3 regions of the Salimicrobium jeotgali genome follow, and region 2 is predicted to be linked to each of the others. Evidence: riboswitches for the same ligand, from Rfam matches in the RefSeq annotation. Region 2 holds a riboswitch; each other region holds the start of a gene.

Region 1 (2,263 bases), 110 kb from region 2:
TCTCCCCCGGTAAATAACCGATTCTTCCCCGTGCTTTCGCCTGATTCTTCCACGTATCATAACCGTCAATTACAGCACTCCCCTTTTGAGGTTTCATATACCCGAGGAGATGACGGATAGTCGTGGATTTACCAGATCCGTTAGGTCCGAGAAACCCGAACACTTCCCCTTCCTTCACTTCAAAAGAGACGTTGAAAATCCCTTTGCCATTCGTAAACCGCCGGGTAAGATTGTCGATGCGAATCATTGCTTACACCCCTTACTGTAGCAAAAAGACTGCTTTTTCTAAATTCTATTACTCTCTCCGGGATTGTCAATGCCTCCTTGTGGAAATTACTGATATTTTCAAAAAAACGGTTCAGATGGTGCAAAAGATTCTGGCTTTTGTTATACTGAAGTCGTCCAAGTGAATAAGTAATCAACTACTAGGGGTGTCCGTGGAACGGACTGAGAGGAAAGAATGACTTTCCGACTCTCTGGACCTGATCTGGATCATACCAGCGTGGGGAAGTAGTCAACATACCATTGACGAACCGGGTCCTGTAATACAGGACCCGGTTTTTTTGCTTCTTCTTCTGCCTGGGATAAAAGGGGGGAGAATTATGAATCGCACAAAACTGCTTACGACCATGGCTGTGCTTACTGCACTCGGAACGCTCGGGGCACAGATGCTGTGGTTTCCGGCCGGAATAGCAAAGGCCTATCCGGTCCAGCATGCCGTCAACGTCGTCGCTGCCGTTACGCTTGGACCGCTGCCGGCGGTGACGATAGCTTTCCTGATAGCTGTGTTGCGGAACCTGTTAGGTCTCGGCACTCTGCTAGCATTTCCGGGGGGTATGATCGGGGCTTTTGTGGCGGGAGTGACATATCACTACACGAAGCGTATCGGGGGAGCGGTAACCGGTGAAATCATCGGGACAGGATTATTCGGATCTCTTGCTTCCGTACCGATCGCCAATCTGTTGATGGGTACAGGCGCCGGGGTTTTCGCTTTTGTACCGTCATTCGCTGTAAGTACCGTGACCGGGGCGCTGATAGGCTGGATGGTCGCAGTCCGGCTGAAACAGGCAGCTATCGTGACAACTTAATTATTTGAACTGCTGGGGGCGCGGATATCGCTGAGATAAGGTTTTGCCTTAGTCCCTTTGAACCTGATGCGGGTCATGCCGCCGAAGGGAAGCACTCTGCACATGGGGGCTTCCTTTATACTAAAACGAGGAGGCTATTTTTATGTCATTTACGAAAGAATTAAGAAGAGAAAATGAAGATGTATTTCAGGCGATTTTCGATCACCCGTTTGTCCAGGGTCTTGGCGAAGGTGAACTGCCGAAAGAAGCGGTGGCTCACTACGTAAAAGCGGACTATGAATACTTGAATACCTTCCTTACCCTTTATGGCACGGCCATTTCCCAATCCGACAGTCGGGAGGATATAACATTTTTTCATAATCAGATCGCCTTTGTGCTGGGGGATGAGATACATCCACACCGCAATTTAAGCGATTACGCAGGCACCCCGTACGAAAATCTTCAGGGTTATCCGATGCCACCGACGGCGGATCATTATCGTGCTCACATGAAGAGTGTGGCCACAGAAGGTCTGCTCGGAAAAACAATTGCGGCTATGCTTCCCTGTCCGTGGACTTACGATGAAATCGGAAAAGAATTGAAACGGCGTTTCTCTCCGGAACCGGACCATCCTTTCTATGAGTGGATTGAATTCTATGCCGATGATTCTATTGCCGAAACCACCGGCTACATGATGAAACGTCTGGATGAGGAAGCGGAGCGGGCATCTCCGGAAGACAGGCGGAAAATGAAAGAGGCTTTCCGGAAAAGCTGTCAGTTGGAACTCGCTTTCTGGGAAATGTCCTATTCACTGGAAGAATGGCCTGCAGGAAAGGAGACGGCGAGATGAGACCATATACAGCACTGACAATCGCAGGATCCGATTCCGGAGGCGGAGCCGGGATTCAGGCGGATATCAAGACGATGGAAGAATGGCAGGTGTACGGGATGTCTGTGCTGACTTCTTTGACCGCCCAGAACACTATGGGAGTCCGGGAGGTTCATCACGTACCTGTTCCATTCCTTACTGCTCAGCTTAAAAGTATTGAAGAGGATCTGCCTGTGGATGCTATCAAAACCGGAATGATTTCATCGAAAGAAGCTGCACGCACAGTAGGGGAATGGATCGGGGCCCGGCGGAAACCATACGTCTGTGACCCCGTCATGGTAACCGCGAGCGGTCATCCTCTTATGGA
Region 2 (2,263 bases):
GTCGGCTGTCCGTCTGGTTCTGGGTGGGTGCAGTAATTCTTACGGTTTTACTAATCGTATCTGATATGGTGGCAAACAGTATTTCCGTCAAGAAATACGGGGGAAGCAAATGGGGAGAAGCCGGAGCAGTCGCAGGTGTCATCGCCGGTTCGTTCGTCATACCTCCTTTCGGAATACTGATCGTTCCTTTTGTTCTGGTTTTCGTTATCGAACTGGGCATCGAAAAAAATACCCGTTTCGCCTTCCGCGCAGCTGTCGGAACGCTTATCGGTTTTCTCAGTGGAACTGCAGCCAAGTTTATAATTCAGATGCTTATGATCGGGTGGTTCATCTTTTCATATTTCAACTGACACAAATCATTTAATACATAAAAAATTCCGGTCCCGAACGTATCAGGACCGGAAATCTTATAATCGCAATAACAATTTATGCCGCCTGGACATTAACAGACTGATTACGACGGCACTCGCTATAAAGGAAGGGAGCATATACCCGCCGTTATAAAGCAGAGAATAAATCCATACCGGCTGACCTTCAGCCAGGTAGCCGAAAAATATCATCCCTGCCGCGAAATGAGTAAGGAAGCGCAAGGCACTCCCGATGAATGTTCCGACAATCACATACACAAGAACAAATTTTACGTTGTTGTTCTTCGCGCTTGCTTTCAGTTGGGAAGACACCACTCCTGCGACCCCGATAATGGCGAAAGCTACAACGTAGTCGAGAAAAGCCTGGACGGGGTGTACGATAAATGCGCCCGTAAAAAACTGAAAGAAACCGAACAATAAACCTGTGATCATACCACCCGAGACGCCCCAACGGAAGGCCATCAGAATAACCGGTATCATAGCGAATGAGATGGATCCTCCCTGAAACCAAAGCTTAATGGATAAAAAAGGAAGAACATCAAGCAATAGAGCAATTGCTGCAAATATTGCACCTTCCACAAGAAAAAGTACGCGCTGTTGTTGCATTGTATATCCCCTTTCTGAATACACAAAAGAAGCAATGCCTCAAAGGGAAGCTTTCTGATGAAGGCTCCCACCTCTTAAGCATTGCTCATCAAAAAAGCCACCATTCCTGCGCCAGTGCTAACTGACAGGTTCGAAGGGTCTGAACTTGCGTCCACTCTCAGCCGTTAGGCTCCCCTTGAAGGCTCTATTCTCCGTGTTTTGTTACTTTCTATCATAACGTACTGATAAGAAAAGTACAAATTCAATTTTCCTTGGCATTGAAATACTTTTCAAAAAACTCCAGAGTTCTTTCGATGATCAATTCCTGGTCATTATCAAGAGTTGCCACGTGGTAACTGTCTTCCAGAGGAACCAGTTCTTTTCCTTCCGAAAAAACCATGTCGAATATCGTCTGACTGTTCTCCGGAGGAACTACGTGATCTTCTTCGGAAGTGAAAACTAAAAGAGGAGCCGACACTTCGCTTAACTGCTCGTGTACTTTAGCCATAATGTTGGTCAGATGGTTAAGGGAACGGACGGGTGTTTTGTCATAGGCGAGTTCAGTAGCTCCTTCTTTTTTGATATCAGAACCTATTGCATCAATGAAACGGGATTCAGAATCCGCCAAGCTGCTCATGTCAGGTACATCGATAGCCGGATTGATAACCGCGACTCCATCCACCTCTCTCGTAGAAGCCAGATAAAGACTTAATGTTCCCCCAAGAGACAAGCCGGTGACGAATACACAGTCACATCGGTTCTTTACCCATTCAAAAGCCTCTTCTGCCGAGCGAATCCAGTCTTCTGCAGTGGATCCTTCCATATCATAAGGAGTGGTTCCATGCCCCTTAAGTCTCGGACATGCCATCGTATACCCATGTGCTGTATAGGCATCCACAAGAGGCTTCATGCTCTGAACTGTTCCGGTAAAGCCATGTAATACTACGATTCCTATTTCATTCCCTTCGTTAAAAACAGCTTCTGCACCCTCCATTACGTTCTGATTCATCCCTTCCATCCTCCCTGTCTATTATAGAAATACTATTTCTTTACTCCCGAACATTAATGTCCCCGGATATACTGGACATCCGGGGGTAGATCTCGTACATGTTTTAAGTTTGTCATTTAATATTAAACTGTGTCACTGTAGCCTGACCTTCCAAGTAGAATGCCTCCACCGAATTCGTATAAACGGCGACGCCACTTTCGAGAAACCACCATCTGTCACGTTCCAGCTGCTTGGTTATAAATTCAGTAGCTTCCCGTTTGGTCATTTCCTCACTGATTTCCAGTTCATGTTTCACTTCACG
Region 3 (2,263 bases), 610 kb from region 2:
CCTTTTGGCAGTTAACGGTTATTTTTACGAGACGCTTCACGCCGCCGGAGTCATCGGACTTACGTTATTTCTGAATGTATTAGCCGTGTTCATCGGGAGTATCATGTTCATTAAACCGAAATCGGCCACAATGGTTGCTAAGAAGGAAGTGGTATCTTAAAAATCATTGAGACCTTCGTCGTCACTAAACAGAAACATCCTCCGATACGAACAAAATCCCCGTCCCGAGTCAACGCTCCGGGCGGGGATTCTCTGTTTTCAGAAAAATGATCGTATCTAGTTCGAATTTTCGTCGAAATGGACGGTGTCTTTCAGTTTATTCTTGTCGTCCATGGAATTGCTGCTGGCCATCTTTTTCACGAATTCTTTAACGGTTTTGACGTTCACACCTGCTTCCCAGTATTCAGCAACGTCAGGAGTCACTTTTACAAGCACAACGTTCGGGTCTTCGGCCGAAGCATTCAGTACTTTTTCGACAATTTTATTCCAGTACTCTTTCTTCTTCTCCACGTCCTGCACGAATTCAGCCGTTCCACTGATAGACACGTAGGAACTGCCGGCGTAGGCCAGGTTCACCGAAGGGTTATTACCGATATCCCTGTATTTATCTGTATCTTTCTCCGTGATAAACCAGAATTCTTCCTCGTCCAGCAATACTTCCTGGGTGTGCATCGGACGGGAACTCAGTCTGCCCTCCGGAGATACGGTCGTCAGCATCGCCACTTTTTCATCTTTGATGAGTTCTTTGATCTGCTTAAGGGTTTCTTCATTTTCCGAATGTTTATCAGTCATCATATCTTCCTCCTTCTGGTGCCAGGCATGTTTTGATATCCACCCTTACTATTCCCTGTTGTAGAAGCAGTTACACTTGCTGCCCGAACTTGTACATGACGCTTTTACAGCTTCGGTATGTGAAAGCTATGAAAAACAGGAGTAACTATAAAAATGAATGTTAAAAAACACACTGTTGACAATACTTGTACAAATGTTAGAATTTACTTACAATTTAATATAAATCACTAGGGGTGCCTTTTCAAAAGGCTGAGATCAGAGTAATCGACTTTGAGACCCTCGGAACCTGATACGGTTGATACCGGCGAAGGGAAGTGTGCGGACGATATTTTTGCTATTTTTTGTTTAATCATACGTTCAAAGTCACTTTTCTTTTACCAGGAAAGTGACTTTTTTAATTTCAAAAAACGATAAAGGGGGGGTCTCAGTGAAACTTGAGCAACCAGGTCAGGACAGTATAGGAAAACTTCATGTCATCTCCACTGGTCAGCAGCCTGGTGAAGAGCTGATGAGAATAATAGGTCAGGTGCTCCCCTATGTGGATTCTGTACATCTCCGGGAAAAAGAATGGAGCGATAGACAGATGATATGTTTTACCCAGCAGCTTTATTCCGTGGGAATGCCCATGCATAAACTTATTCTTAACCACCGGGCGACCATCGCCGACAAGGTAAAGGCTAAAGGGGTACAACTCACTCATGCAAGCATGAATCAGGTGAAAGTTCGTCGCCTTTATCCGGATTTGACGATCGGCTGCTCCGTACACTCCGTACAGGAAGCCGTCAGAGCCTGGCACGATGGCGCTGATTATTTAATCTTCGGTCACGTTTTCACCAGCAGTTCGAAACCCGGATTGTCCCCTAAAGGTATAAGAGAACTGAAAAAAGTCGTGCAGCATGTAAGAGTGCCTGTTTTAGCAATTGGTGGAATTACTCCGGAAAATACCAACGTCGTGATGGAAGCCGGTGCCAGTGGAGTTGCCGTTCTGTCCGGTGTGCTGCTAGCTGATGATCCCGTTGAAAAAGCTGTGGCCTACAGAGAAGCGATACGCAAAGGAGGCGCAGGAAATGTATGACGTTATTATTGCAGGCGGAGGTGTTATCGGTAGCTCGATCGCTTTTCAACTCTCTAAAAGAAACTATCGCGTGCTCATAATAGAAAAGGAGGAAATCGGACAAAAAGCCTCCAGAGCTGCAGCCGGAATGCTGGGGGCGCAGAACGAAGTGGGTCCTGACAGCCCGCTCTCCCGGCTCGCTCGTGAAAGCAGAGAAATGTTCCCTTCTTTAGCAGAAGAACTGGAATCTGTCAGCGGCATAGACATTGAACTGATTCAGAATGGCATAGTCAGAGTCGCCCGTACCGAAGAAGAAGCGAAACAGTTAAAACGGGAGAATGAACGTCAGCAACGTTCGGGAGATTGTTCGGAATGGCTTTCACGAAGCCGGTTACAGGAGAGAGAACCCCGTCTTTC

What was found. A riboswitch is a leader RNA that binds a small molecule or an ion and turns the genes downstream of it on or off. The one in region 2 is predicted to bind thiamine pyrophosphate.
Region 1: it holds a riboswitch for thiamine pyrophosphate, as region 2 does, so the genes downstream of both, tenA (thiaminase II) here and thiT (energy-coupled thiamine transporter ThiT) in region 2, are expected to answer to the same signal.
Region 3: it holds a riboswitch for thiamine pyrophosphate, as region 2 does, so the genes downstream of both, AAV35_RS11030 (thiamine phosphate synthase) here and thiT (energy-coupled thiamine transporter ThiT) in region 2, are expected to answer to the same signal.

Annotation. Positions count from the first base shown of each region.
Region 1 is NZ_CP011361.2:1,706,936-1,709,198, reverse strand. It holds gene AAV35_RS08575 (ABC transporter ATP-binding protein) at 1-247, opposite strand, end outside; TPP riboswitch at 418-526, shown strand; gene thiW (energy coupling factor transporter S component ThiW) at 603-1,088, shown strand; TPP riboswitch at 1,093-1,195, shown strand; gene tenA (thiaminase II) at 1,231-1,917, shown strand; gene thiD (bifunctional hydroxymethylpyrimidine kinase/phosphomethylpyrimidine kinase) at 1,914-2,263, shown strand, end outside.
Region 2 is NZ_CP011361.2:1,596,051-1,598,313, forward strand. It holds gene AAV35_RS08015 (DUF456 domain-containing protein) at 1-350, shown strand, start outside; gene thiT (energy-coupled thiamine transporter ThiT) at 408-974, opposite strand; TPP riboswitch at 1,061-1,160, opposite strand; gene AAV35_RS08025 (alpha/beta hydrolase) at 1,216-1,962, opposite strand; gene AAV35_RS08030 (hypothetical protein) at 2,075-2,263, opposite strand, start outside.
Region 3 is NZ_CP011361.2:2,204,529-2,206,791, forward strand. It holds gene AAV35_RS11020 (SLC5/6 family protein) at 1-160, shown strand, start outside; gene AAV35_RS11025 (pyridoxamine 5'-phosphate oxidase family protein) at 277-792, opposite strand; TPP riboswitch at 1,012-1,122, shown strand; gene AAV35_RS11030 (thiamine phosphate synthase) at 1,220-1,867, shown strand; gene thiO (glycine oxidase ThiO) at 1,860-2,263, shown strand, end outside.